3 regions of the Trichococcus flocculiformis genome follow, and region 2 is predicted to be linked to each of the others. Evidence: riboswitches for the same ligand, from Rfam matches in the RefSeq annotation. Region 2 holds a riboswitch; each other region holds the start of a gene.
The links. A riboswitch is a leader RNA that binds a small molecule or an ion and turns the genes downstream of it on or off. The one in region 2 is predicted to bind S-adenosylmethionine.
Positions count from the first base shown of each region.

Region 1: another riboswitch for S-adenosylmethionine. It lies ahead of ACKPCD_RS11450 (aminotransferase class I/II-fold pyridoxal phosphate-dependent enzyme); the one in region 2 lies ahead of metK (methionine adenosyltransferase).
Region 3: another riboswitch for S-adenosylmethionine. It lies ahead of ACKPCD_RS14125 (hypothetical protein); the one in region 2 lies ahead of metK (methionine adenosyltransferase).

Region 1 covers NZ_OY759718.1:2,401,630-2,411,580, forward strand. Annotated here, with positions in the region: gene speB (agmatinase) at 285-1,142, opposite strand; gene ACKPCD_RS11450 (aminotransferase class I/II-fold pyridoxal phosphate-dependent enzyme) at 1,191-2,732, opposite strand; SAM riboswitch class I at 2,819-2,952, opposite strand; gene ACKPCD_RS11455 (sodium/proline symporter) at 3,663-5,216, opposite strand; gene ACKPCD_RS11460 (DUF2812 domain-containing protein) at 5,380-5,889, opposite strand; gene ACKPCD_RS11465 (PadR family transcriptional regulator) at 5,873-6,193, opposite strand; gene ACKPCD_RS11470 (alpha/beta hydrolase) at 6,628-7,569, opposite strand; gene ACKPCD_RS11475 (Mn/Fe ABC transporter substrate-binding lipoprotein EfaA) at 7,699-8,634, opposite strand; gene ACKPCD_RS11480 (metal ABC transporter permease) at 8,624-9,481, opposite strand; gene ACKPCD_RS11485 (metal ABC transporter ATP-binding protein) at 9,471-9,951, opposite strand, start outside.
Region 2 covers NZ_OY759718.1:2,074,725-2,084,675, forward strand. Annotated here, with positions in the region: gene mnmL (tRNA modification radical SAM protein MnmL/YtqA) at 153-1,145, shown strand; gene mnmM (tRNA 5-(aminomethyl)-2-thiouridylate-methyltransferase MnmM) at 1,114-1,695, shown strand; gene metK (methionine adenosyltransferase) at 1,752-2,948, opposite strand; SMK box riboswitch at 2,946-3,021, opposite strand; tRNA gene ACKPCD_RS09890 (tRNA-Glu) at 4,328-4,399, opposite strand; tRNA gene ACKPCD_RS09895 (tRNA-Met) at 4,431-4,503, opposite strand; tRNA gene ACKPCD_RS09900 (tRNA-Ser) at 4,524-4,613, opposite strand; tRNA gene ACKPCD_RS09905 (tRNA-Glu) at 4,625-4,696, opposite strand; tRNA gene ACKPCD_RS09910 (tRNA-Ser) at 4,724-4,811, opposite strand; tRNA gene ACKPCD_RS09915 (tRNA-Ile) at 4,851-4,924, opposite strand; tRNA gene ACKPCD_RS09920 (tRNA-Gly) at 4,936-5,006, opposite strand; tRNA gene ACKPCD_RS09925 (tRNA-Asp) at 5,008-5,083, opposite strand; tRNA gene ACKPCD_RS09930 (tRNA-Met) at 5,173-5,245, opposite strand; tRNA gene ACKPCD_RS09935 (tRNA-Ser) at 5,348-5,437, opposite strand; tRNA gene ACKPCD_RS09940 (tRNA-Ile) at 5,459-5,532, opposite strand; tRNA gene ACKPCD_RS09945 (tRNA-Met) at 5,547-5,620, opposite strand; tRNA gene ACKPCD_RS09950 (tRNA-Ala) at 5,636-5,708, opposite strand; tRNA gene ACKPCD_RS09955 (tRNA-Pro) at 5,722-5,795, opposite strand; tRNA gene ACKPCD_RS09960 (tRNA-Arg) at 5,810-5,883, opposite strand; tRNA gene ACKPCD_RS09965 (tRNA-Leu) at 5,889-5,974, opposite strand; tRNA gene ACKPCD_RS09970 (tRNA-Gly) at 6,021-6,092, opposite strand; tRNA gene ACKPCD_RS09975 (tRNA-Thr) at 6,096-6,171, opposite strand; tRNA gene ACKPCD_RS09980 (tRNA-Leu) at 6,183-6,264, opposite strand; tRNA gene ACKPCD_RS09985 (tRNA-Lys) at 6,268-6,340, opposite strand; tRNA gene ACKPCD_RS09990 (tRNA-Val) at 6,346-6,418, opposite strand; rRNA gene rrf (5S ribosomal RNA) at 6,436-6,551, opposite strand; rRNA gene ACKPCD_RS10000 (23S ribosomal RNA) at 6,646-9,560, opposite strand; rRNA gene ACKPCD_RS10005 (16S ribosomal RNA) at 9,773-9,951, opposite strand, start outside.
Region 3 covers NZ_OY759718.1:2,968,721-2,978,671, reverse strand. Annotated here, with positions in the region: gene ACKPCD_RS14140 (inorganic phosphate transporter) at 1-841, shown strand, start outside; gene ACKPCD_RS14135 (DUF47 domain-containing protein) at 854-1,486, shown strand; gene ACKPCD_RS14130 (hypothetical protein) at 1,983-2,243, opposite strand; SAM riboswitch class I at 2,470-2,580, shown strand; gene ACKPCD_RS14125 (hypothetical protein) at 2,660-2,950, shown strand; gene ACKPCD_RS14120 (hypothetical protein) at 3,032-3,586, shown strand; gene ACKPCD_RS14115 (DUF488 domain-containing protein) at 3,650-4,012, shown strand; gene ACKPCD_RS14110 (AraC family transcriptional regulator) at 4,293-5,222, opposite strand; gene ACKPCD_RS14105 (DMT family transporter) at 5,419-6,351, shown strand; gene ACKPCD_RS14100 (hypothetical protein) at 6,411-6,770, opposite strand; gene ACKPCD_RS14095 (NAD(P)-dependent alcohol dehydrogenase) at 7,015-8,055, shown strand; gene ACKPCD_RS14090 (trimeric intracellular cation channel family protein) at 8,254-8,871, shown strand; gene ACKPCD_RS14085 (cysteine hydrolase family protein) at 8,936-9,490, opposite strand; gene ACKPCD_RS14080 (Lrp/AsnC family transcriptional regulator) at 9,613-9,951, shown strand, end outside.

The DNA.
Region 1 (9,951 bases), 330 kb from region 2:
TCTGATATTATAATCAAACTCTCATTTAATTACAATCCATTTTCATTCATTTTTTCACAATTAGTTGCATATTTTTTTTGATAGTAACAATATTAACTTCTAGAAAAACATTCGCTATAACAGGATTTCACTAGCATGAGGATATGAAAAGTTAGTGATACTTTTCCTTACATGCCTACGTGAGATTCGGGAATTTTCATTACAATTTAATGTAAATATTTTCATTCGGAAATCAGGGCAAAAAAAAGACCTTGGTTATGTCCAAGGTCCAATAATCGATTCTTTTATTTAGTAAGCGTCAAAAGCATTTCTCTGACAGTCTTGCAGGCCATAGCAGTAGAAGCGCCTGAAGGATCGTATTGCGGTGAAAGTTCGACGACGTCGGCTGCAACGATCTGATTCAAGTCCTGCAAAGTAGCGATACCCGCCAACAATTCCTTGTAGGTGATGCCGCCTGGCTCAGGTGTGCCGGTTCCCGGGAAAGTACCAGGATCCAAAACGTCCAGATCGATTGTCACATAAACGGGAACATCCTTCAATTGCTGCACGATCTGCGGCAACGTATCGATGGTGAATTTCTCCATATAAGTATGCTCTTTCGCCCATTCGAACTCTTCCTTCAAACCGGAGCGGATACCGAATTGGAAAATGCGGCCGTCTCCCAGGAAATCGAAGCAACGGCGGATGACCGAAGCATGCGACAACGGTTCGCCCATGTAGTCTTCACGCAGATCTGTATGGGCATCGATATGGATGACATGCAGATCCGGATATTTTTCATAGGCAGCCTCGATGGTGGGCAGGCTCACGAGGTGCTCGCCGCCGACCATCAAAAATTTCTTGCCATTATCCAATACTTCTTTTGTGTAGGTTGCGATATCACTCAAGACGCGCTCTGTGTTGCCGAAAGGTAGATCCAGATCTCCGCCATCATGGATGGCTTCTTCTTCAAGATCGCGATCCAAATAAGGAGAATAACTTTCCAAGCCAAATGAATCTTGGCGGATCGCCTGCATCGCAAAGCGCGTGCCTGGCCTGAAACTGGTCGTTCCATCGAATGGAATCCCGAATAATACGGTGGATGCTTCTTCAAAAGAAGATTCGCAGCCGATAAAAGTCTGGATGTTCATATTATTTCTCACTGTCTGCCGTCCTCCAACTGTATGCTATTTGATGGTTGATTTGATTGTTTAATCTTTCAGGACTTTGATCTGATGAGGCATTTTTTCCTCGGTCAGAACGTTGCCCAGTGTCTCATTATAGTAGTGGTAGTGTTGCACGACCGCTTCGGAGATTACTTCACCAGGAATGATCAACGGAATTCCTGGCGGGTAGATCATGATCGAGTCGGCACTGATGCGGCCGACTGCTTCGTCGATGCCCACCACTTCATTGTCGGCATAAAAGGCATCACGCGGACTGCATGCCAATTCGTTGATACTGCACGTCATCACGTGGGCATCGAAATGTTGACTGGCTTTTTTATAGCGCCTGCGGATGTCCATCAAGGCATCAACCAGACGTCCGATTGATTCCCGCGTATCGGCCGTGCTGATGACAGCCATCACGACATAGCCTTCAGCCAACTCCATTTGGATGCCGTACTCTTGCTTCAAGATCGTGTAGACTTCAAAGCCCGTCAGGCCGATGTCATTGACACGGATCACCAATTTGGTCCAGTCATACGTTTGGTCGAATTTGTCTTTGATGTAGTCGGATTTCAATACTTCATAGTCGCCGAATGCTTCGATTGCTTCAATCGCTTCACTGACGATCGGACGCAGTTTTTTGTAGCGATCTTTTCCGTACATCGCCAATTCGCTGCGTGCGGCATCGATGGAACTCATCAACAAGTAGTTCGCGCTGGTCGATTGCAGCATGTTCAGCACTTTTTGTAATTTTGTTGCGGAAATGCGGTCCCCTTGCATCACCATTAAGGAACTCTGCGTCAAGGATCCGCCAGTTTTATGCATGGAATACGTCACCGCATCGGCTCCGGCTTTAATTGGATCCTTCATTTTTCCGGGCATGAACGGCAAATGCGCCCCGTGCGCACTGTCGACGATGACAACGACACCGCGTTCATGCGCGATATCACAGATCGTCTGCAAATCGTTCAACGATCCGAAATAAGTCGGATAAGTGACTAAAAGAGCTTTCGCTTTGGGATTATCATCCAAACCTTTGATGATGCGTTCCACGGAGATGCCGTGAGAAATACCGAAAGCCAAATCCATTTCAGGCTGAATGAAGATCGGCTTTGCACCGCTCAGGATCAACCCACTCATCACAGACTTATGGCAGTTGCGCGGAACCAAGATGGAATCGTTCGGCCCAACAACGCTCATGATCATCGCTTGGATGCCTACAGTCGTACCGTTCACCAAGAAAAAGGCCTGATCGGCATTGTATGCTTTTGCAGCCAGTTCCTGTGCTTCTTTTATGACGAATTGCGGATGACTCAACAAGTCCAATTCTTTCATGGAGTTGACATCCATCTGCATCGTCATATCACCGACCGCCATCTTGAATGGCGTCATCTGCGCACCCATTTTATGTCCAGGGACATCGAAAGGTGTAACGTCCTGTTTCGCATATTTAACAAGCGCTTCGAAAAGCGGCATTTTGATATGTGTAATATTTTTTGCTTTAACGTTAGAAATTTGGTAAGTAATTTTGTCGGAATGACCGTCCAAATAAGTGTCTGAATTGAATAAAACCTTTTCAGCCAAATAGATTTCCCCCTTTGATATAAAAAATGGGCATAAAAAAAGCTCTCCAACCAAAGGAAAGCTTCGATATCTATCAGCTGCTTTTCCTCTTATTGCTCATAGGACTTGGATAATCCTACGCTCAGGTTGGGCACCCAATATCAATCCTTGAAAATAAAATTAGATTGATTGGTTTGCCACCGTATCTTCGACCCCTCGTCTCAACGGCTATTAATAAGAGATATTCAATTTATGCAAGCTAAATTCTATACAAATACAACGTATATGTCAATGATTTTGGAAAGAAAACTAAATTTTTTTTCAGTTGGCATTTCCGAACAATGATTTGACAGTTGTTCACGATCATCCACAAAAAAGCTGAAATTCTTCAGATCCAGAGTTTAGTTTATTCGGATAGGTTGAAATTAAGATTACATCCCCTTCTCCGGTGAACGGGTGCTTAGTCGGAGTTCAGGATGAATTTGCCGTCACGCTCCGGCGAGGGCCAGCTTGCCGGAGTTGCGTTAACATTTCGCGCTGTCCTCCGCTGAACATCCGGTTCACCGGAGGACAGGCTTGAATATTGGGTCATGCCTTCGCCCGATAGTCAAGCGCATCAAAAAAAACAATCCAAAATGGATTGTTTTTTGAAATACATAGGAATTTATCAAAATTTCCAGAGTGAAAAGTGCATCACCGTAGGTGTTTCACAAGTTTGCAAAATGTTTCATGCACCTAAAATAATGTCCAGCTTCACGGGTTAGCCCTTCGGAAATTAGATAAATCTGTCCTATTGCGCTCTTCGATGCTCAGTTGCATGGGACTCTTAGGGATTCATCCCTTAGAGCCCCAGTACAAGGTGACCGTAGGGAACGTTGCGTGGACAGATTTCCTAAATTTCTTTCAGGGCTGAACGAACCCGTTCAGCTTTTCTTATGCTTAGCATATGTTTTAGGCTTTCGACTGGCTTTTCACCATTTCGAACTCCTCTTCCATCGCAGCGGACGGTTTTTCACCGATCAAGGAGAAAATCACGATCGCCACACAAGAAAGGATGAATGCCGGCAACAGTTCATAGATGCCGAATACGCCGCCGATAGGCTTGATCAGAAGTTTCCAGATGAAAACAGCAATTCCACCTGTCAACATCCCGGCGATAGCGCCTTGACGTGTTGTTTTTTTCCAGAACAAGGAGAACAGCATCAGCGGTCCGAATGTCGCACCGAAGCCCGCCCAGGCGAAGGATACGATCGTGAAGATGACGGAGTTCTCATCCAAAGCGATGATGATTCCTACGATCGCCAATACGATCAAAATCATCCGCGTCATTGCCATGATTTGCTGATCGGATGCATCCTTGCGCAATACGCCTTTGTAGATATTTTTTGAAAAAGCACTTGCGGCAATCAGCAGATATGAATCCGCGGAACTGATAGTAGCTGCCAAAATGCCCGACATGACGATTCCGGCCAATAACGGTGGGAACAACAGTGTCGCCATTTCGATGAAAATCGTTTCCGAAGTTGCTGCTGTCGTCAACGCCATCGGGAACATCGCGCGCCCGATCAAACCGATCAGGACGGATGCAGTCAGTGAAAGTGTCGTCCAAATGATGCCGATGCGGCGTGATTGTTTGATATCTTCAGCCGAACGGATAGCCATAAAGCGCAACAGCACTTGCGGCATACCAAAATAACCGAGACCCCAAGCCATGCTGGATGCGATTGTGATCAGCCCATATTTCCCGGCTGGACCAAAGGCAGCCATCGCCCCGTCAGCCTGTTGCACGCCATCAATCAATGTCGGTGTTGCGATACCAAAGAAATCCAAAAAGCCAGGGATACCTCTCAGGTTATCGATAACCGCTCCGGGCCCCCCCGCATGCAGGACACCTCCGACCAAAACTACAGCCAAAGCCGCAATCATGATGATGCCTTGCATGAAGTCGGAGACACTCTCCGCCAAAAATCCGCCGATGAACGTGTAGAACACGACGAACACCGCTCCGGCAATCATCACAGGGATGTAAGGCACTTCGAACAAGGTTGCGAAGAGCTTGCCTACCGTCACAAAACAGCTGGCTGCATAGACGGAAAAGAAGACGAAAATGAACGTCGATGATACCGTCAAAATAACGCGCTTGTCCTCATGGAATCGATTGCTGAAGAATTCCGGCAACGTGATTGCTTCTGCTGATTCGGAATAATGACGCAACCGTTTTGAGACGATGATCCAGTTCAACGCTGTCCCAGCCGCCAAACCGATGGCTGTCCAGAATGCATCGGACAAACCTGACCAATAAGCCACACCCGGAAGCCCCATCAAGAGCCAACCGCTCATGTCCGAAGCTCCCGCACTGATTGCGGCGACCCAAGGACCCAGACTGCGTCCCCCCAGGAAGAAATTATCCGAGCTTTCGTTCGATCGCTTGTAGTAATAGAAGCCGATGCCGATGATGATCGACATGTAGCCGGCCATCGCCATAAAAATTAATGCTTTATCCATAGTTACCCTCCAAAATAAATAATGAACTGTTTCTCCATCCAAATTTAATTTAATTAAAATTTAATGAATGCACTCAGCCATCATAGCACATGAACAAAATTGTAAGCAACCTTATTTTCAGGATAAGCAGTAACAATACTTTTATAGCGAAAACAAAAAATACTTAAGCTAATTTTTCCAGTTCGGTTATTTTCTTTGTGCATGTCCTGACTTGCTTCAGGAAAATAAAGGCAATCAATGTCAAAAGCAAAGACAAAAAGATGCGTGTCGGCTCCTTTGTTTGGATTGCATTGTACCAGTTCGGGAGCGAGAGAATGAATTCCATAAGTGCCAAGCGGAGAAATATCGTCCGGATGCGTCTGAATTGTTTGATCTGGCTTTCCGGATCGGTGTAGAGTTCAAAGTTGCCTTTTTTCCGGAAAATAGCCCAAATGCCCCAAGTCTGCACGAGTTCCCCACCGGAGTCACGTATCAGATCGTACAGTTCATTGCGCTGCTCGACCGTATTATCGCTGATCAGATCCACCCGGTAGGTATATTCCCCCGGCTGGCATTTTTCGAAAGTATACATCCCCAGGAAGAAACGTTTCATGGCATGGCCTTTTGCGGACATGTCGTTCAAAAATGCTTCTTCCTTATCTTTGTCGTAGTACAGCTTAAATTTTTTCATCATTTCTCATCGCCTTTCTGCCGTTTTCGAGAAGTTCGCCCAGTCTGGCGATTTCCTCATTCAGAACTTCTTTTCCGAGTGTCGTGACCAGATATTCCTTCTTTTTGCGGGACAGATCGTCCTGACTATGCAGCATGATCCATTTCTTCTCCAATAAAGAGTTCAACGCACCATACAGCGTACCTGCTCCCAGAGTTACCCTGCCCTTCGTACGCTCCTCAACTTCTTGCATGATGCCGTAACCGTGGTTCGGCTGCAGCACAGAAAGGAGGATGTAAAACATCGATTCCGTTAGTGGTGCTCCCATCACATATCTCCCCTTCCGATATATCGTGTATCGTTATATATAATATATCGGAAGGCGATATATTTGTCAACAGAGAACCCTACATAAGAAAAGCTGAACGGGTTCGTTCAGCCCTGAAAGAAATTTAGGAAATCTGTCCACGCAACGTTCCCTACGGTCACCTTGTACTGGGGCTCTAAGGGATGAATCCCTAAGAGTCCCATGCAACTGAGCATCGAAGAGCGCAATAGGACAGATTTATCTAATTTCCGAAGGGCTAACCCGTGAAGCTGGACATCATTTTAGATGCATGAAACATTTTCCAAACTTGTGAAACACCTACGGTGATGCACTTTTGAGTTGAACAAATTTTATAAATTCCTACATGCTAAAAAAGCCTACCTGATTTCTCCGTTTTCGCGAAAAATCAGGTAAGCTTAAAATTTTTATTCCAATCAAAGAGATTCCAAACGAGCAAAAATCCACTCAATTATATCTTGTGTCACTTCCCCTTTATTCGTCTCGTTCAGGAGTTCATGACGGGCACCCTCATATAGTTTATAGCTCACGTCCTGAAGGCCAACCTGTTGGTAAGCCCTGCATGTCTGGACGATGCCTTTTCCGCCCTTTCCCCCGACTGGATCGGCGGTGCCGGAAATGAAGTGCAGCGGCAGGTCTTTCGGTATTGATTGGATATTCGCGGCATCGTTCATGGCCAGCAAACCGCAGAAGAAATCATGGAAATAACCGGCCGAACCGATCTTTCCGCGTAACGGATCCTTCAGAAATTTATCCACTTCTGCCTCGTCCCGACTGAGCCAGTCCAAATCCGTCCGGGCGGGTTTGAAACCCCGGTTGAAGTTTTGGAAGACCAGTTTATCCAGCAACAGACTTGGATGAGCACGACCATTCCTTTTGATTTCCGACGCTGCCACGACGGTGCCGAGCTTCAGCAATCCATTCGAAAAGACACCGGAACCGGACAGAACTGCGCCAACAAGGTCGTCCCCGTACAGCTGGATGTAGCGTCTCGTCAACATAGAGCCCATGCTGTGACCAAACAGGAACAGCGGAATGCCGGGATTTTCTGATTGGATGTTTTCAGTCAGCGCGCGCATATCCGCGACGACCTTGTCGAATCCAGCCTCATCCGTAAAGCAGATCGCTTCGCCGGCATTCCCGTTCGTTTTGCCATGGCCACGATGATCGTTTCCGTAGACGACAATCCCCGCTTCCGCCAGTTTGCGTGCAAAAACATCATAGCGTCCGATATGTTCTGCGTAACCATGCGCAATCTGAACGGCCGCTTTCGGTTTCTGCTGGTCTTCGGGAGACCATTTCATCGCGAAGATTTCCTTGCCATCACTTGATTTGAAAGTGAATGATACTACCGTCATGAGTGGACCCCTCTTCTGGTATCAGGTTATACCTATGGTTCATAAGCCTGGATACCGCTATACTTTTCTCCAATTTAACGAGACCGGTTCAAAATGTCAAGCACCACAACAGTAGGTAACGAATCGCTGTTATTGGCTCAATCCTTCATGAATCTTTTCTACATTCCATTTCATCATATCGTAATAGCTGTCGCCGTCTTCCCCTTCTTCCGCAACGGAATCCGTGAACAGATTGCTGTAAACGGGAAGATCCACCTCATTTGCTAATCGTTCCATGCTTCGGGGATCTACGCTTGTCTCCACAAAGAGAACCGGAACTTCAGAATCCCGGACTTTTTCAATGATTTGCTTCATCTGATCAGGCGTGCCTTGACTCTCGGTATTGATTTCCCAAATATAGGCGGCTTGCAGTCCGTAAGCTTGGGAGAAATATTTGAAAGCTCCTTCGCTGGTCACCAACAGTTTCTTTTGCTCAGGGATATCCGCGAATTCTTTTTTCGCTTTGCTGTCCAGTTCCGTCAAGTCGGCAATGTAAGCATCCGCGTTTTTTTCATAAGCTGTTTTATTTTCAGGATCTTTCTCGCTCATGACGCGCGTGATTTCGGTGATGTACCGGATGCCATTTGAAATATCCAGCCAGGCATGCGGATCTTGTTGCGAACTGTTTCCCGACAAATACAGCGGTTCGACATTTTTACTGACAACGAAGTAATCCTCATCTTCCGCCTTACCAGCAGTTTCCATCAATTTGTCAAACCAGCCATTGCCGGTTTCCAAATTCAATCCGTTGTAGAACACGACATCGGCTTCGCTGGCTTTTCGAATGTCTTCCGGCAAGGGTTCGTATTCGTGCGGATCGGTCCCGACAGGCACGATACTGTGCGCATCGATCAAATCCCCTCCAACTTTTTCTACCATGTCGCCAATAATGGAATTGGTGGAGACAACTTTAAGCTTAGTTTCTGCTACATCCGTACTTCCTTTATCATCATCCGGGGAATTTCCGCAACCTCCCAAAGCACCTACAAAAAGCACTGCAGCAAGCAGAAATAGTTTATTCTTCATATCGTAAATTCTCCTTTCTTAATTGACCGATAAGGCCTTTTTTCGGTGCAAATATAAATGCCACAATGAAAAATACAGCTGCTGCCATGACGATCGTCGCCCCGGACGGCAAGTTGTAACTGTAGCTGAAGTAAAGCCCCACGATCGAACTGAGCGTTCCAAATACTGTCGAGAGGACAATCATAACGAGCAATTTATCGGTCAGTTGGTAGGCTGTCGCAGCTGGGGTGATCAGCATTGCGATCACCAGAATCGTCCCGACTGTCTGCAGCGAAGTCACCGCCACAAGTGTCAGCAAAAACATCAAGCCATAGTTGATGGCACTGATGTTCCAACCGTATGATTTTGCAATCGTCGGCGCAAAGGAAGTCAGTTTGAGTTGTTTATAGAATAGCGGAACTGCTATCAAGACGATGACAAGCACAGCGGCTGTCAAAAACATATCCGAATCCCGAACTGCCAGCACATTCCCGAAGAGGATGTGATACAAATCCGTGGAACTTCTGGCAAAGGAAATCAAGATGATCCCTAGAGCAAAAAAGGCGCTGAAGACGATTCCGATCGCCGTATCGTTTTTCAAACGACTGTGTTTCGTGACAAAACCAATGAGAGCGGCCGACGCCATCCCAAAAATCGTGGCCCCGATGATATAGCTGCTCCCCAGCATGTAAGAAAGCGCCACTCCCGGCAATACTGCGTGCGAGATGGCATCCCCCATCAAAGACATCCCTCGCAAGATGATGAAGGAACCGATGATTCCGGCAGATATCCCGACCATGACGGAAGTAATCAAAGCGTTCTGCAGGAATTGGAAATCCAAGAGTCCTTGAATGAATTCATTTAACATTTGTTCCACCTCCTAGACTGATCATTTCGGAAATCGCTTCCCCATAAGCCCTTCCCATATTATTGGCAGTAAATACCTCGGAAACTGTACCAAAGGCAACCACTTCTTTATTGATCAGGACAATATCATCAAAATACGACTGTACTTTATGCAAATCATGATGCACGATCACGATTGATTTGCCTTCATCGCGAAGTTGTTTCAACAGCTCAATGATGATTTTCTCACTGGTGGCATCAATCCCGGCAAAAGGTTCGTCAAGCAATAACCATTCCGCTTCCTGTGCCAACGCTCGCGCAATGAACACGCGCTGCAGCTGTCCACCGGATAATTCACTGATGTGCCGATCTTTAAAAGCTGCCATACCGACTTTCTCTAAAGCCTTCAATGCCAAATCCTTTTCTTTTTGTTTTGGTCTCTGGAAAAAACCTAATTTGGCGTAGGTGCCAAATAGCACGGTTCCGAAAACA
Region 2 (9,951 bases):
ATTTAATAATTGAAATAAATCTGTAACAAACCATTCCACGAACAATATGTAACCCCTTTCCCCATTCAACTTCTCCTGAAATCCGGAAAAGCTATCAAATAGACTACAGACAGACCAAAAATCATGATAAAATGGATACTGAGGTGAAAGTATTGACAAATCAATTTTTATACAGTGACACGAATAAACGTTACCATACATGGAATTATCATCTGCAACAACATTTCGGCGAAAAGATTTTCAAAGTAGCCATCGATGGCGGTTTTGATTGCCCAAACCGCGACGGCACTGTCGCACGCGGCGGCTGCACCTTCTGCACCGTTTCCGGATCCGGCGATTTTGCCCAGGACAGGGTCGATCCGCTGCCAGTCCAATTGCGCAAAGGCATTGATATGATGCACAAAAAATGGCCGAATGTTAAAAGCTACATCGCCTATTTCCAGAACTTCACCAATACGCACGCACCGGTTGACATTCTGCGCCACCGCTATGAACAGGTCGTAAACGAGGACGGCGTGGTCGGCATCATGATTGCAACGCGCCCGGACTGCCTGCCGCCGGAAACAATCGCGTACTTAGCTGAACTGAACAAGCGCTATTATATATGGGTGGAATTGGGACTTCAGACCATCCATGAGGAGACAAGCAAAATCATCAACCGCGCGCATTCCTATGATACCTACCTGAAGGCGGTCGATGAACTTCGTGCGCACAATATCCCGGTGTGTACCCATCTCATCAACGGTCTTCCGGGAGAAACTCATGACATGATGATGGAGAGCGTCAAACGTGTTATCCTGGATTCGGACATTCAAGGCATCAAAATCCATTTACTGCATTTGATGAAAAACACTAAAATGCTTCGGGACTACCATCAAGGACGGCTACGTTTGTTAGAGAAAGACGAATATGTTGGGCTTGTCTGCGATCAGCTCGAAGTCATTCCGGAAGAAATCGTCATACACCGGATTACGGGAGATGCTCCGCGTGACACGCTTGTCGGCCCGATGTGGAGCCTCAAAAAATGGGAAGTGCTGAACGCAATCGACCATGAGCTGGAGCGCCGCAGTACCTATCAAGGAATCCACAATATCAGAAATAAGGGTGAGGAACATGTTATTGTCCGCAGTGGACTTCAGTCATAGTTTGCTGAAGGAAACAGTCTGCAAAGGAGATTTAGTCATTGATGCCACTGTCGGAAACGGCAGCGATACCGTCCTTTTGGCTACACTGGTCGGTCCGACAGGCAAAGTGATCGGTTTTGACGTCCAGAAACAAGCCATCGAAAATACTGCACAAAAACTATTGTTGGCAGGACTGACGGATCAGGTTACCCTTCTTCATCAAGGGCATGAAACCCTTGGGGATGTGCTGGCCGACAATGCAAAAATCGGCGGTGCCATCTTCAACTTAGGATACCTGCCAGGATCCGATAAAACGATCATCACCAAAAAAAATACGACCATCCGTGCCATCGAAGCCTTGCTCCCGAAATTGCGGATCGGCAGTTACATTCTCTTAGTCGTGTACAGTGGGCATCCTGGCGGCATGGAAGAGAAGAATGCCCTGCTTGATTACTGCAGTAGCTTGAATCAATCCTTATTCAAGGTACTGCAGTACGGCTTCATCAATCAGATCAATCATCCGCCGTTCTTGATTGCCATCGAAAAAAAGAAAACTCCTTACATGAAATAGAAAAAAGGAAAGCGTTCCGGCAAATGACCGCAACGCTTTCCTTTTTTTGCTTGCTTTTATTTGTTCGCTTGAACATATGAAAGCAAAGCTTCTGTTTTGTCTGTCTTTTCCCAAGTGAAGTCAGCATCTTCACGGCCAAAATGTCCGTAGGCTGCCGTCTTTTTAAAGATAGGACGACGCAGATCCAACATTTGAATGATGCCAGCTGGCGTCAAGTTGAAGTTTTTGCGCACTGCCTCTATCAAAGTGGCTTCGGGATATTCGCTTGTACCGAATGTATCGATCGCAATCGATACTGGTTCAGCAACTCCGATCGCATAGGCCAATTGGATTTCACATTTTGTCGCCAATCCAGCCGCAACAATGTTCTTCGCAATGTAACGGGCCGCATAACTTGCAGAACGATCCACTTTTGTAGCATCCTTACCTGAGAAAGCACCGCCACCATGACGCGCATACCCACCATAAGTATCAACGATGATTTTTCTCCCAGTCAGACCGGAATCGCCTTTAGGTCCTCCAATGACAAAGCGACCAGTAGGATTGATGAAGTATTTCGTATCAGCATCCAACAAGGCATCGTCGATGACCACATGGATGACATGCTCCAAAATATCTTTTTTCAATTGTTCCAACGTGACATTCTCATCATGCTGCGTGCTCAAAACGATTGTGTCCACACGTTTCGGTTTGCCGTCTTCGTCGTATTCCACGGTGACTTGCGTTTTTCCGTCCGGTCTTAAATATTCCAAAGTACCGTCTTTGCGGACTTCAGATAAACGTTTCGCTAATTTATGACTAAGCGAAATAGGTAATGGCATCAGTTCTTCCGTTTCGTTGATGGCAAAACCGAACATCAACCCTTGATCCCCTGCCCCGATTTCATTGTAGTCCGTAGTCACCAGTTCTCTGCGCTCCAGTGATTCGTTGACACCGATTGCGATATCGTCGGATTGTTCGTCCAAGGATACCATAACGGCCAAATTATCCGCATCGAAACCAAATTTACCCCGCGTATAACCAATTTCAGTTACAGTATCGCGGACGATCTGCTGGATATTTACGTATGCGCTTGTCGTGATTTCTCCGAAGACAACCACCAGTCCGGTCGTGACTATCGTTTCGCAAGCAACACGCGCGTTTGGATCAGCAGCCAACAACGTATCCAAAATTGCATCGCTGATCTGATCAGCGATTTTATCCGGATGACCTTCCGTTACTGATTCTGAAGTAAATAATCTTTTTTCTACCATTTTTCATTCCCCCATTTTTTGGTTACAAGGCGTCTTCACATATTGTGAATCCTATCGGGATATTGCAATTAGCCTCTGAAATGCAACATGTCTAATATACGCTATCATCGCTAAAAAAGCAACATAAAATAAGAAGATTTCATCTTTGTATCATAGATGACGCAAACAAATACTGATGTAAATATTTTACGTCAGCTTTTTTCAATCCTGACATCGCTTGACATCGCAAAGACGTTAACCTATGATGAATTTGCGCAATAGATACGAGATGAAACACACTCTATCATTAATAGAGAAGGAAGAGATTATGCTGACAATCCAGAAACAATTCATGAATCTTATGCACAATACCTTTTTGTCGATGCTGACAGCCCCGTTGACGCTGCTTCTTTTCGGGGCATGGAGAGGAACGACTTTCAACGGTCCCAACTATCTGTTACTATTTATACTTTATCTTTTTTTGCTTTTTTCCCATGCCTTGGAACGCCTACTTTCAAAAAGAGAACATTCCAAAAGAAAGCTCCCCTATAAAATGATTTTGGTTTTAGGGTTTCTCTCAATCGTAATGCTGACCATCATATTTTATCTATCGAATATAGTCCTGACTGCGGTTCTTTTCCTGTATTTAATTTACCTGATCTTACAGTTTTATCCTTACAGTATGGCAAATACATTTTACGAAGTAATGCTGCAGCCTTTCTTTAAGGTGCTTATTCTTTCATCAGTATCTTTTTTTTCGCAGGCAAACTTTATTCCGTTACAGCTTCAATACGAAGTACTTCCAATGATCCTGTTCCATATTTTTTGTTTGATACAGGTCCAAATTAAGAATACTACATACAGCAATCAGCCAAATTCTTATTATCAAGAACTACTATTAGAGCATTCAAATTTTCTAAGAATGACCACTTTTCTGCTTCCCTACGCGGCAGGTATTCTCCAGATAGTTAATCTCAACAGCCCACTATGGGCCATAAGCTTATTCGGATTATCTATCCTAATGGTTTTCCCTTTATTCAAGAGAACACTTCAAAACGATCTCAGAATCGAACAATATTTAACTAACTATGCTTTTCTTTTCACACTAAGCTACTCATTATTATTTTTGGTCTAAGAAAAACAGGCATATGCGTCCTTCGACTGATGCATCTACCTGTTTTTTTGCAGGAATAGCTTTGTGGGTTCTTCATTCAGCCCTGAATAAGCAAACACTTATCACTTTTCCGAAGGGCTTACACGTGAAGCTGGCCATAAAATTTGATTGCATGAAACATGTTGTGAATCTGTGAAACACCTACGGTGACGCACTTTTCAATTCGAAAAATTTTATGCTTTCCCAATTATTAAAAAAAAACACTCAGAAGAGTGCTTTTCGATGATGATCCGTACGGGAATCGAACCCGTGTTACCGCCGTGAAAGGGCGGTGTCTTAACCGCTTGACCAACGGACCATAAATATACTAAAAAGAAAATCAGAACCAATTGCGGGGACAGGACTTGAACCTGTGACCTCCGGGTTATGAGCCCGGCGAGCTGCCAACTGCTCCACCCCGCGATAATAATAATAATAATAAAAGGAGGATAAGGGATTCGAACCCTTGCGCGCTTTTACACACCTGACGGTTTTCAAGACCGTTCCCTTCAGCCGGACTTGGGTAATCCTCCAAAGTTTATAATGATCCGTACGGGAATCGAACCCGTGTTACCGCCGTGAAAGGGCGGTGTCTTAACCGCTTGACCAACGGACCATCTTATTTATTTTTCTGATAAAGCTACGGAGAAGGAGGGATTTGAACCCTCGCGCCGCGTTAACGACCTACACCCTTAGCAGGGGCGCCTCTTCAGCCACTTGAGTACTTCCCCATAACAAGAAACGTTCTATTACTGTTTGTGCTTTATCAATGGGCCTAAATGGACTCGAACCATCGACCTCACGCTTATCAGGCGTGCGCTCTAACCAGCTGAGCTATAGGCCCTTCTTAAAAAAAGCGGGTGAGGAGAATCGAACTCCCGACATCAGCTTGGAAGGCTGGGGTTTTACCACTAAACTACACCCGCATGGCGGCTCCGACGGGATTTGAACCCGCGATCTCCTGCGTGACAGGCAGGCATGTTGACCCCTACACCACGGAACCATGCGTTAAACTTTTATGAGGTTACACTGTGGGCTTTCGCCCAAGTGTATCATGCTTGTAAGCTACTGAAGCAGCGACAATCATGACAATTGCGGGGACAGGACTTGAACCTGTGACCTCCGGGTTATGAGCCCGGCGAGCTGCCAACTGCTCCACCCCGCGATAATGAATAATAAGGAAACACTGTGAGATTACGCTCAAGTGTATCATGTCTGTACTGTCGCTAAAGCACCAACAGCCATGACAATGGCCGAAGGCCCCTAAAGGAGGATAAGGGATTCGAACCCTTGCGCGCTTTTACACGCCTGACGGTTTTCAAGACCGTTCCCTTCAGCCGGACTTGGGTAATCCTCCATAAGCTGATACATTTTTTCATGGACCTTGCAGGACTCGAACCTGCGACCGGACGGTTATGAGCCGTCTGCTCTAACCAACTGAGCTAAAGGTCCGAAGCAAGGCATTATAGCGGCGAAGGGGGTCGAACCCATGACCTCCCGGGTATGAACCGGACGCTCTAGCCATCTGAGCTACACCGCCAATAAATAAAAAAAATGGAGCCTAGCGGGATCGAACCGCTGACCTCCTGCGTGCAAGGCAGGCGCTCTCCCAGCTGAGCTAAGGCCCCATAATTTTAGTTATCGGGAAGACAGGATTCGAACCTGCGACCCCTTGGTCCCAAACCAAGTGCTCTACCAAGCTGAGCTACTTCCCGAAGTATTCTGTTAATGCACCCAACAGGAGTCGAACCTGTAACCGCTTGATTCGTAGTCAAGTACTCTATCCAATTGAGCTATGGGTGCCTAAATGCCGAGAATCGGAATCGAACCGATACGGTGATCACTCACCGCAGGATTTTAAGTCCTGTGCGTCTGCCAGTTCCGCCACCCCGGCATGTTACTGTTGTTTCTTTCATAAGGTCTGGCATAGTCCTTATGAAAGCGGAAGACGGGGTTCGAACCCGCGACCCCCACCTTGGCAAGGTGATGTTCTACCACTGAACTACTTCCGCGAATGGTGCCGGCTAAAGGATTCGAACCCTCGACCCTCTGATTACAAATCAGATGCTCTACCAACTGAGCTAAGCCGGCGTATTCAATTATGCGGGTGAAGGGACTTGAACCCCCACGCCTTGCGGCGCTAGATCCTAAATCTAGTGCGTCTGCCAATTCCGCCACACCCGCAAATGAGTTATGCAGGGCTCGAACCTGCGACCCTCTGATTAAAAGTCAGATGCTCTACCAACTGAGCTAATAACTCATGGATGGAGGTTGACGGGATCGAACCGCCGACATCCTGCTTGTAAGGCAGACGCTCTCCCAGCTGAGCTAAACCTCCATGATATAAATATAAATGCGCGGCAACGTCCTAGTCTCACAAAGGGAAACCCTTCACTACAATCGGCGCTAAGAAGCTTAACTTCTGTGTTCGAGATGGGAACAGGTGTGACCTTCTTGCCATCGTCACCGCACATTTTTAATTAGAGAACGTTGTTCTCTCAAAACTGAATCTACAAAAGTAAAGGGATTCCGAAAACACCACTTGAGTTTTCTTCTTTTTAAAAATTGGTTAAGTCCTCGACCGATTAGTATTGGTCCGCTCCATACATCGCTGTACTTCCACTCCCAACCTATCTACCTGATCATCTCTCAGGGGTCTTACTCACTTAAAGTGATGGGAAATCTCATCTTGAGGGGGGCTTCACGCTTAGATGCTTTCAGCGTTTATCCCGTCCACACATAGCTACCCAGCGATGCTCTTGGCAGAACAACTGGTACACCAGCGGTGTGTCCATCCCGGTCCTCTCGTACTAAGGACAGCTCCTCTCAAATTTCCAACGCCCGCGACGGATAGGGACCGAACTGTCTCACGACGTTCTGAACCCAGCTCGCGTACCGCTTTAATGGGCGAACAGCCCAACCCTTGGGACCGACTACAGCCCCAGGATGCGATGAGCCGACATCGAGGTGCCAAACCTCCCCGTCGATGTGAACTCTTGGGGGAGATAAGCCTGTTATCCCCAGGGTAGCTTTTATCCGTTGAGCGATGGCCCTTCCATGCGGAACCACCGGATCACTAAGCCCGACTTTCGTCCCTGCTCGACTTGTAGGTCTCGCAGTCAAGCTCCCTTCTGCCTTTACACTCTACGAATGATTTCCAACCATTCTGAGGGAACCTTTGGGCGCCTCCGTTACATTTTTGGAGGCGACCGCCCCAGTCAAACTGCCCGTCTGACACTGTCTCCCTGCTCGCTAAGAGCAGCGGGTTAGAGTGGTCATATCACAAGGGTAGTATCCCACCGTTGCCTCCTCCGAGACTGGCGTCCCGGTATCTTCGGCTCCTACCTATCCTGTACATGTGATACAAACACGCAATATCAAACTGCAGTAAAGCTCCATGGGGTCTTTCCGTCCTGTCGCGGGTAACCAGCATCTTCACTGGTACTATAATTTCACCGAGTCTCTCGTTGAGACAGTGCCCAAATCGTTACGCCTTTCGTGCGGGTCGGAACTTACCCGACAAGGAATTTCGCTACCTTAGGACCGTTATAGTTACGGCCGCCGTTTACTGGGGCTTCAATTCAAAGCTTCGCTTGCGCTAACCTCTCCTCTTAACCTTCCAGCACCGGGCAGGCGTCAGCCCCTATACGTCATCTTTCGATTTTGCAGAGACCTGTGTTTTTGATAAACAGTCGCTTGGGCCTATTCACTGCGGCTGACCTTGCGGTCAGCACCCCTTCTCCCGAAGTTACGGGGTCATTTTGCCGAGTTCCTTAACGAGAGTTCTCTCGCACACCTTAGGATTCTCTCCTCAACTACCTGTGTCGGTTTGCGGTACGGGCAGTTACTTTCTCACTAGAAGCTTTTCTTGGCAGTGTGACATCAGGAACTTCGCTACTAAATTTCGCTCCCCATCACAGCTTGTCCTTGAGAGAAAAAGCATTTCACTCGTTCTCAGACTTGCTGCTTGGACACACATTTCCGATCGTGTGCATTCCTTAGCCTCCTGCGTCCCTCCATCGCTCAAACAAAAGCAACTGGTACAGGAATATCAACCTGTTGTCCATCGCCTACGCCTATCGGCCTCAGCTTAGGTCCCGACTAACCCTGGGAGGACGAGCCTTCCCCAGGAAACCTTAGTTATTCGGTGGACGGGATTCTCACCCGTCTTGCGCTACTCATACCGGCATTCTCACTTCTAAGCGCTCCACCAGTCCTCACGATCTGGCTTCGATGCCCTTAGAACGCTCTCCTACCACGGAACCCATTGGGTTCCATCCACAGCTTCGGTGATCTGTTTAGCCCCGGTAAATTTTCGGCGCAGGGTCACTCGACTAGTGAGCTATTACGCACTCTTTAAATGATGGCTGCTTCTGAGCCAACATCCTAGTTGTCTATGCAACCCCACATCCTTTTCCACTTAACAGATACTTTGGGACCTTAGCTGGTGGTCTGGGCTGTTTCCCTTTTGACTACGGATCTTATCACTCGCAGTCTGACTCTCGGATCTAAATCAATGGCATTCGGAGTTTATCTGAATTCGGTAACCCGAGAAGGGCCCCTAGTCCAAACAGTGCTCTACCTCCATGATTCGCATATCCGAGGCTAGCCCTAAAGCTATTTCGGAGAGAACCAGCTATCTCCAAGTTCGATTGGAATTTCTCCGCTACCCACACCTCATCCCCGCACTTTTCAACGTGCGTGGGTTCGGTCCTCCAGTGCGTATTACCGCACCTTCAACCTGGACATGGGTAGGTCACTTGGTTTCGGGTCTACGACCTCATACTTATTCGCCCTATTCAGACTCGCTTTCGCTGCGGCTCCGTCTTTTCAACTTAACCTCGCATGAAATCGTAACTCGCCGGTCCATTCTACAAAAGGTACGCCATCACCCATTAACGGGCTTTGACTACTTGTAGGCACACGGTTTCAGGTACTGTTTCACTCCCCTTCCGGGGTGCTTTTCACCTTTCCCTCACGGTACTGGTTCACTATCGGTCACTAGGGAGTATTTAGCCTTGGGAGATGGTCCTCCCGGATTCCGACGGAATTTCTCGTGTTCCGCCGTACTCAGGATACTGGTAGAGCTGATTTGGATTTCGCATACGGGGCTATTACCCTATGTTGCGCAACTTTCCAGTTGGCTTCTGCTATCCATTGCAGTCTCATGTCCCAGTCCTACAACCCCAAAGAGCAAGCTCTTTGGTTTGGGCTTTTCCCGTTTCGCTCGCCGCTACTAAGGGAATCGAATTTTCTTTCTCTTCCTGCAGGTAATGAGATGTTTCAGTTCCCTGCGTGTTCCTCGATACACCTATGTATTCAGTGTAACGTAATATCCTATCAAAGATATTGGGTTGCCCCATTCGGAAATCTCCGGATCAAAGCTTACTTACAGCTCCCCGGAGCATATCGGTGTTAGTCCCGTCCTTCATCGGCTCCTAGTGCCTAGGCATCCACCGTGCGCCCTTATTCACTTAACCTATGGTTAAGCTCGCCATTGCTGGCTTGCTAACTTATTTCGTTAAAAACTCATTTAAGTCAACTTAAAACGCGGTAAAATGTTTAGGTTTCTTACTTTATTTTTGTAGTATTCAGTTTTCAAAGAACAACTTTTTTCTTGCTTGAGAGATTGATCTCTCAAAACTGAACAAAGAATGATTGGACCAAGCAAGGATTCCATTATATTCCTTAGAAAGGAGGTGATCCAGCCGCACCTTCCGATACGGCTACCTTGTTACGACTTCACCCCAATCATCTGTCCCACCTTAGGCGGTTGGCTCCATAAAGGTTACCTCACCGACTTCGGGTGTTACAAACTCTCGTGGTGTGACGGGCGGTGTGTACAAGACCCGGGAACGTATTCACCGCGGC
Region 3 (9,951 bases), 890 kb from region 2:
GACTGCAGTCAATGCGAAAGTTGCCCAGACGATGGCGAAGATGGTTGATTTTGGCGGAAATACGGAAGATGCGGTCGTGGCGCTGTGTGCGGTGCTCTTTGCGATTGTGGTATGGGCCACTGCCGCTTGGTATTTTGGCATTCCGACAAGTGAAAGCCATGCCTTGATTGCTGGGGTGTCTGGGGCTGCGATTGCGTTGCAAGGCGGTATCGATGGAATCAATGGTGCGGAATGGATTAAGGTTCTGTATGGATTGCTGCTTTCCACCGTTCTTGGGTTGTCTCTGGGCTTTCTGGTCGTGAAGCTTGTCGGCGCGCTGTTCAAAGACATCGAGCGGCAAAGCACGACCATATTCTTCCGCAACAGCCAAATCGCCGGTGCGGCAGCGATGGCCTTCATGCATGGGGCCCAGGACGGCCAGAAATTCATCGGGATTTTTCTGTTGGGCATCGCTTTGGCGCAAGGGAATGCCGCGACCGATTTCATTATCCCGGTCTGGCTGATGCTGTTGTGTTCCACCGTCATGGCCTTGGGAACGGCAATTGGTGGCGGGAAAATCATCAAGACGGTAGGGATCAATATGGTGAAGCTGGAGACCTATCAAGGATTCAGCGCTGATTTTGCCGGGGCCTTGAGCCTCTTGACGGCTTCCCTGTTTGGGTTGCCGGTGAGCACGACCCACACGAAGACAACGGCTATCATGGGAGTGGGCGCAGGCAGGCATTTGTCGAGCATAAACTGGTTGACGGTCAAGGAAATGGTTTTTACGTGGGTATTGACGTTTCCAGGCTGCGGGCTTGTCGGTTATTTGATGGCCAAACTGTTCATTCGGATATTTTAGGGGGTTCCGGTTATGTTCAAAAAGAAGACGGAAAAGTTGGATTATTTCGATGAGTTCATAAAGCTTGCCGAATGGGGCGTCGAATCGGCGGAATTCCTGAAGCTGGTGCTGGAGGATTATCCGGTCGCTGATCTCAGCCAAAAATTAGACGAGATACATGAAATTGAACACAATGCCGACCTCGCGAAATACAGGCTGATGCGCTATATGTACAACGATCTGTTGCCGCCTTTCGACAGGCAGGATGTGATTGCGCTGGTAACCAGTCTGGACCATGCCATTGACATGATTGAGGATGTCATGATCCATATTGAGATTTATCAACCACAAAACATCACCCCGGAAATCAATCAATTCCTGGATCTGGTCGAAAAATCCGCAGAAGAATTGCTAACGGCGGTGCGGCTACTGAAAACCTACAAAAAGTCACAAAAAGAGATCCACGTAGTCATCGACCGGATCAACGCCTGTGAGAAGGAAGGCGATCTGCTCTACATCCACTCCATGCGCGACCTCTATCAGAGCAATGCGGATGCCGTCAGCATCGTTATTCTGGGGAAAATCTATGAATCATTGGAGGATTGCTGTGACGCCTTCAAGGACGTGACCAAATTCGTGGAAGAGATTGCGTTGAAGTACGCTTGATCTGTGGTGGTTGTCCGATAATGTGGAAGAATCGGACAAGTGTAGTGAGTTAGTCTTGCTGGTTGTCCGATAATGCGGAGGAATCGGACAAGCGGAGTAAGTTTGATTTGCTGGTTGTCCGATAATGCGGAGGAATCGGACAAGCGGAGTGAGATTGTCTTGCCGGTTGTCCGATAATGTGGAAGAATCGAACAAGTGGAGTAAGTTTGATTTGCTGGTTGTCCGATAATGCGGAGGAATCGGACAAGCGGAGTGAGATTGTCTTGCCGGTTGTCCGATAATGTGGAAGAATCGAACAATCAGAGCGAGTTGGTAGCGTGAATGCCCGCCATAACTGTTTTAAAGGGTTATTTCTGAGCGTAAAATCAAGTCCCATACATAAATAAATAGGGCGGCATCAAAACCAGAATAATCCTTTCTGGTTTTGATGCCGCCTTATTTAGCTATATGGTCAAAAAGATGCCATCAACTATAATCTGTTGTCCATGTACCGAAATTATTGGTCTAAGGATAGATCCAGTTCTCCAGTGGAATAACGGATATGTCCGTCCCAGTTTCTTGCATGCATACTGATGCCGTTCATGTGATGGTCGTCTTCCGTGTGGTGACGGAGATGAGTGGCATGGCTACGTACATACTGACCGTGATTTTCATATGTCACCGTATCCATCATCGCTGCATCTACGGGAGTTGCGACAGCAAAGGTTGTCAAGGCAGTAAAAGAAATCAGGCCAATCATCAAATATTTTTTCTTCATGAATAAGTTCTTCCTTCCTATGTATACTGACTATAGTTTATGCGGCTGTTTCAGTCTTGTTGATCGGACAAAAGAAACGATCAGCAACGCGGGATCGCTTGATCCTTCTTCAGTATACTAAGGAAGTGTGTAGAACAGATGTAGTTAAAAAATAAAATATATGGATTCGCGATTAGTTGAATTTTGCGCAAGGGTATGACATAATATATTTGAAAATTAAATAACTTCTTTATCAAGAGAGATCGAGGGACTGGCCCGATGACATCTCAGCAACCGACCAATGCGCGAGCGCAATGGCACGGTGCTAAATCCTGCAGAGCAATCTGAGAGATAAGAAGAGCAAAGCGACATTCCCGACTCTTCTTGTTTAAAGAAGGGTTTTTTGTTTTCAAAAAAACAATCTGGAGGGAAAGATGATGACGATGACAAAAGAACAATTCGGGCGCTGCGAAAGAATGGAAGCGGCAGGCGGCCCAAAAAGCCAATCCGAGGCCATGCTCTATCATCAGTACAAGCAGCAAAAACAACAACTGGAGGATGCAAGACAGCTCGGAAAGGAACAGTTCCAGAGTGACATACTCGAAAAATTATTGGAAGTGCAGCAGCTTGAACGCAGCATCGAAAAGCTGCAAGGACAGCTTCAGAACGAGAGGATTACCCTGGAAAACATGACTGGAACGCTAATGTTGTTGGGGGACGAAATGTAGAGGGACCGACCGGAGATATGCCAAGCAGACTTTTCGGCATATTTGGCAACTTATAATCATTTTTGTGGAGGAGTCGAACGGATGAATCATATTTCTCGCGGGGCACCGGCTAAATATGCCCATTTTCCTAATATCGAAAAAATTGGTCATTCAGAGAGAGTTTCTTGCGGTACCTGCGCATTTTACGACCGGAGTGATCGATCCTGCAAGAAGCAGCCTGTCTTTGTTCCGGAGATCGGCTATAACTATTGGAAATATTGCAAGCATTTCCAGCTAGATAGAGAGTATGCCTCCCAAAGTAATCTATCCTTTGTGGAAAGAAACTGGATGGGTGCAACAAAAAAGAAGAACAATAACAAAAAGAAAAATGAAAAATCACCGAAAGAAGCAGCACCTCAAAAGAGCAAAGAGCCTCCCAAAAAATCAGAATGGTTGGACTGGAAGATTTCTGTGTATGACTATGAGGATAAGGAAACGTACAGTTACAGGGTTGTCCAATCACCGAACAGCAACTTAGATAAACACCAAGTCAGCAAAGATTCCGTTCTTTTCCAAGAAGCGAAAAAAGCGCAGCCCGGAACAGATTTCAAAGTGAATGGTTTCAGGTACAAGCTGATCAGTAAGAAGAAATGCTAAGCATATTCGGAATGAGATTCAAGGAACGACATATTTTTGATTCACTCAAAAGGAGGAATGGACATGGAACTGAAGATGAAGCGTATCTACGAATCTCCTGAGGAAACAGATGGCTTCAGGATCTTGGTTGATCGGTTGTGGCCGCGTGGAGTCAAGAAGGAGGCCGCGCAGTTGGATGCATGGCTGAAGGACAGCGCGCCTTCGCCGGATTTGCGCAAATGGTTCGCCCACGATCCCGATAAATTCGCCGCCTTCAAGGAACGGTATGAAGAGGAACTATTGACGAACCCGCCGACCGCTGCTGCTGTAGCCGAGATCCTGAAACAGCTGACAGAGACCGACGTCACGCTGGTCTACGCTGCGCGGGATCCGGAGATCAATCATGTCGTCGTGCTGCGGGATTTTGTGGAAAGCCAGCGGAAATAAGCAACTATAGAATGCGGAAGAAGCCGCCCTTGGCCAAGGGCGGCTTCTTCCGGTTGGGTGTGCTGCCTCAGTCGGCTTTCGGAGCAGCGTCAGCGTCCGTTCAGTCGACATAAGTGTTTTGTCTCGCGTTTCAGTGGGGATGGGCATGCAGAACAGTCGACGCTAGCCCAAGCTGTCGGCTTTCGGAGCAACCGCGCAGTACAATCAGCCAACAAACATGCGTCATCTCGGCTTTACGAAGAAAAAACAGTGCCGAATGACCGACGCCGCCGAACACCCATCACACTTTACTGCTGTCCCCGAACTGCTTCCGGTATTTCAAAGGCGGCAGCCCGTAGCTGCGCCGGAATTGCTCCACGAAGTAGCTGGTCTGGTTGTAGCCGACCGCTTCGCTGATTTCGCTGATCGAGAGGTCGGTGCCGATGATCAGGTTTTTGGCCAGAAAGAGCCGATGCTTGGCGACGTATTTCATCGGGGATGTCTGAGTGTACTTCTGGAACAGTGCCGTGCAGCGGTTTTTGTTGATTAAGGCATGGTTGGCCAGATCAGCAACGGTGATCGGACTTTGGTAATGTGCTTCTACATATGCTAGCAGTCTGTGGAATAAATTTTGATCCTCAAAATCGGCCGTTTTGCCGGACCCACTGGACGACTGCATGATTTCCTCCAGGCAGTCCGAAAGCAGGTTGATGATGGAAAAGTAGGGGATGGATCGGTCGCTTGCCGCCAGGATCCGGTGCAGCCGGGCCGTCATTTCCGGAGACAAAGCCAGCAGCCGATAGCTGAAGGCCTCTTTTTCCAACAGCGGCAGAATGTAGTCCTGAAGCACTTTTGGATGGAAAAAATCCGGCTCGAAATTGATGCAGATGGCGGCTGCATCGCCTGCGATTGTCCGGGATCGGTGCAGTTGCCCGCGGTTGATGAGCAGGAGTGTATCGTCCGATAACGGAAACGTCTCCTCGTTCACCGTGAATGCCAACGTGCCTTCATGGACCCAGACAGCCTGCAGTTCCTTGTGCCAATGCAGCGGAATCGTATCGTGGCGCAGATGCTGAAAATGCTGGCGAAGCAGTGTCAGATTGAAGTCGTTGGAAGGGAAAAGGACGTCCTCTTCCAAGTGATTTCTGAAATGGATCGGCATCGTTTTGCCATCGACTTTGCTTGCAACGATGCGGTTGTTGTCTGTAATGGGATCAGTAAAATCGTTCATCTGGATCGCTCCTTCTTCGTTCGGTTCTGCAGCTTTTCTGATATTATCATAACAATTTCGATCTTCCTCTAGCAAATCCGGCAATAGAATTTACACGAATCTGATAAAAATAAATAGGCAATTGATAGAACCAGTCAGATCAGCCGACTATAATGAATCCATACAAAAGATAATCACAGAAATGGGAGCGGGCAATATGAGCAACAAATTAAAAGGAATTTTATTGGCGGCGGGCGGAGGCAGCCTGTGGGGGATCTCCGGAATTTTGGCGCAACTGCTGTTCGCCGACTATACGGTCTCGTCCGAATGGCTGGTAAGCACGCGCCTCCTGATGGCGGGAATCCTGATCCTTTTCTATAGCCATGCCGTGAAGCGGGAGGGTATTTTCGTGATTTTTCGTCAAAAAAGGGACATCATCCGCCTTCTGTTGTTCGCGGTGTTCGGTATGGTCGCCTGCCAGTATTTGTTTTTCAAAGCAATCGAGATGAGTAGCGCATCATTGGCTGCCATTCTTCAGTTTACGGCACCAATTTTTGTCTATTTATATATGCTGGTAAAGAAAGAGAAACGCTTCAATCCGGCTGAAGGCGGATTGGTTCTGGCGACTTTTGCAGGCGTGCTGCTGATCGTGACCAAAGGGGATTTCAGCCAAATCGCGGTTTCGCCGCTTGGCCTGGCACTCGGCATCGGGTCTGCTATCGGCGTGGCCTTTTACACCCTGCAACCGCGCCTGATTCTGAAAAAATACGGATCCCCCGTGGTCGTGGGTTGGGGTATGTTCATCGGTGGCGTGCTGTTCCAGTTCATCCACCCTTTTTGGGCCCCCGGATTCGCGGTGACAGCGCAAAGCATGCTGCTGACCGGTGCGATCATCCTCTTCGGCACGGCTGTCGCCTTCCTGGCGTATCTGGAAAGCGTGAAATACATAGAAGCCTCCTTGGCGAGCGTCATGACCGCATTGGAGCCGTTGCTGGCGGCGGTACTTTCGGTGCTGGTTTTCGGCACCTCATTCGGGCTTTTTGAATGGTTGGGCATTGCGATTGTTTTGGGATCTGTACTGCTGCTGTCGAATTTCAGCCGGTTCAAAGAAAAAAGCCCTTCCCGGGAATGCGGAAAAGGAATCTTGTAAAAACAAAGCAAGCAGCAGGCGACTCCTTAGCGCCGGCTGCTTGCTTTAAATTACTTTGGCTATTTTTGTTCCAATACCACGCGGTAATAATCATCATCGCCTTTGAAAACCAATTTGATTTGTAGTTCCCTTTCGGAAAGTTTCGGGTCGACAAAAGTATTCGTTTCGTCGGATACTTTTTCTTTAATGTCGTCGAGGGAATCATAATAGGCTACAATGAATGGTTCATGCTCCGAATCAAAATCCGCGAGTTGTTCCAAAAAGGCCGTTTCGTCGTCGATCACTTCCGTGCTGATGACTTCTGAACTTTCGCTGACTGATGATTGCGTGACTTCGGTTTCAGGCGTTTCTTCTGCGCCATTCGAACAGGCCATAAGCAACAATACAAGCGGAAGAGCTAAGTAGGCTTTCATTTGCAAGTTGATTCCTCCCATTTCCAGATTGTTTTAATATTAAGTATAACCTAGTCATGTTGATAATAGAAATAATGTTAACAATAAGAAACAAAAAATAGGCCGTGGGATAAAATCCAGGAAATTGATCGAAGGAATTCCGGTTTTCCATCGTTATCGCTTGACTTAACCTTAACTTTAAGGAGTATGCTCTTTCTACAAGAGCGAGAATGCTGCTTTTGAATAAAAAAGCATAATGGAGGAAAAATAGATGGTACTAGCGAGAGCAAGAGCAGTCGACGGTCCGGACAAACCGTTCCGATTTGCTGAAATCAAGAGACGGGAATTGGATGAACAGGACGTTCTGATCGAAATCAAGTTTGCGGGTATCTGCCATTCGGATATCCATACAGCCCATGGTGAGTGGGGACATGTGCACTATCCGCTCGTTCCTGGGCATGAAATCGCGGGATTGGTCACCGCAGTCGGTCCTGGCGTAACGAAATATAAAATTGGGGATCGCGTTGGTGTCGGCTGCATGGTTGATTCCTGCGGAGAATGCGAAAATTGTTTGCGCGGGGAAGAGCAGTACTGCCTGAAAGGCAATGTCCCGACTTATGCCGGAGTCGATAAATACGGCGAACCGACACAGGGCGGCTACTCGACGCATATCGTCGTGACCGAAGATTTTGTTGTGCGCATTCCGGACAACATCGGTCTGGACGCCGCAGCGCCGCTGTTGTGCGCCGGCATCACAACCTACTCACCATTGAACCGTTGGCAGGCCGGCCCCGGCAAGAAAGTCGCCGTGATCGGACTGGGCGGATTGGGGCACATGGGCGTCAAAATCGCGCATGCGATGGGGGCTGAAGTCACCGTCCTTTCGCAAACGTTGAGCAAAAAAGAAGACGGACTGAAGTTCGGGGCGCAGCATTATTACGCCACCAAGGATCCGGAAACATTCAAGGAATTGGCCGGCAGCTTTGATTTGATCATCAATACGGTGAGTGCCGTGATCAATCTGGACGCTTACCTGGGCTTGTTGAAACTCGACGGCACGCTGGTGAACGTCGGGGCTCCAGGAGAACCGCTGTCAGTGAATGTGATGTCCTTGATCGGACATCGCCGTTCCTTTGCAGGTTCCATGATCGGCGGCATCCGCGAAACCCAGGAAATGCTGGACTTCTGCGCCGAACACAGCATCGTTCCGAATATCGAAGTCATTTCAGCCGACCAGATCGACGAGGCTTATGAACGCGTCTTGGCTTCCGACGTCAGATACCGTTTCGTGATCGACACCAGCACAATCTGATGAAAAATTAGTTCTCTGATGTTCAATATTTTTGGGCGCAAGGGTATATGGAAGCTACAGAATAAATAGGTTTGTGCAAACAGGCTAAAAAAGAATGAAAAAGAATGCAAAGTTTATGGCGACTTTGCATTCTTTTGCGTTATACTTTTTGCAAAACCTAATATTTTCAGAGAACTATCATCAGGGGGGACACATTGAATGGAATTCATTTCTATAGTTGAAATAATCGGAACGATCGCCTTTGCGATGTCAGGGGCATTGACCGCGATCGAGAAGGATCTTGATTATTACGGGATCGGGATATTTGCGATCACGACTTCGGTAGGCGGCGGGATCGTCAGGGATCTGCTGATTGATCGCCCTTTGCCGGCATCATTGGAAAACCCGCTCTATGCACTCATCAGCTTGCTTTCCGCCGGCTTTGTCATTCTTTTCTATACGCACATCAACAAATTGGCGAAGAAACTGCAATTTTTTGATGCGATCGGTCTTGGGGCATTTACTGCTATCGGAGCGGAGGTAGCTGTGCGGCTGGGCTTTCAACAGTGGTACGTGGTGGTGACGTTGGCGGTATTGACCGGAACCGGTGGCGGACTTATCAGGGATGTGTTCGCTCGGGAGATTCCTTATATATTCCGCAAAGAGGTGTATGCGATGGCGTCCATCCTTGGGGCCATCCTGTACATTATCGTGTTTCGCTTAGCCGGAAGTCAAATGGCGTTATACAGCTGTTTTTTTGCAACCACTTTGATCAGGCTCTACTGTATGGAGAATGACGTGCACTTGCTGAAAGTAGGAAAAGTCACCATGGAATAGATACAGCACACAAAAATTAAGAGGAGATTGTAATTTGCACAATCTCCTCTTAATAATGGGCTGATTAATTGTTTTTTTGCAGGAAGGCATCGGTTGAGGTGACATTGGCATACATGCCGTTCAGTGCGCTGACAAAGGCGTAGTGAACTTGTTCCGCAGGCACAGTTTTGTTTCCATAGGATAGATCTCTGGTCGCGCAGGCATCTTCAATCAAAACAGCTTCAAAACCTAGGTCAACGGCAGCTCTGGCGGTCGCATCAATGCACATATGGGTCATCATGCCTACAACAACTACCTTTGTTACGCCGTTTTCTCTTAGCTTGCTTTCCAAATCGGTTTTCAAAAAGCTGTTGGCAAAACTCTTGATGACGACAGTTTCGTTCTCCAAGGGCAAGACCGTTTCGTGTATTTCAGCCCCTGTTGTATCAGGCAGAAAGAACCCCAAAGCTGGATCGCTTGCGATATGCTGCACGTGAAAAATGGAATCTGTGGTATTTTTTCTGAACCAATCCAGGACCTTCGCAGCGTTGGCAGCGGCTAACTCCGGCTTGCTTAGCTCCATTTTGCCATTTGGGAAATAATCATTCTGGATATCTACGATAATTAAAGCTGTACTCATTCTATTCACCCCGTGAAAGTATTTTTTCTTACTAGTATGATGATACCCAATATCCTGAAATCTTTCGATGCTTCGACGAAAGACTTCCTGTCCAAACGATTTCATGATGAAAGGAATGTACTATGGAACTTGATCACATTGATTATCAAATCCTGCAATTGCTGTCCGAAAATGCCCGCATTCAGTGGAAAGACTTGGGCAATCAGATCCATATGACCGGACAAGCGGTGGGAAATCGCATCAAAAAACTCGAAGATAATGGCGTGATTCAGTCGTATTCTTTAGTGATAGATGAGTTGAAATTAGGATTTTCCTTTACTGCTTTTGTCATTATATATATGAAAACAGCGAATCATAAAGAATTTATACATTTTGTTCAGGAGCAAAATGAAGTCCGGGAAGTCCACCGAGTGTCCGGGGAAGGTTGCTACCATTTAAAAATTAAAGTGAAATCCCAAAAT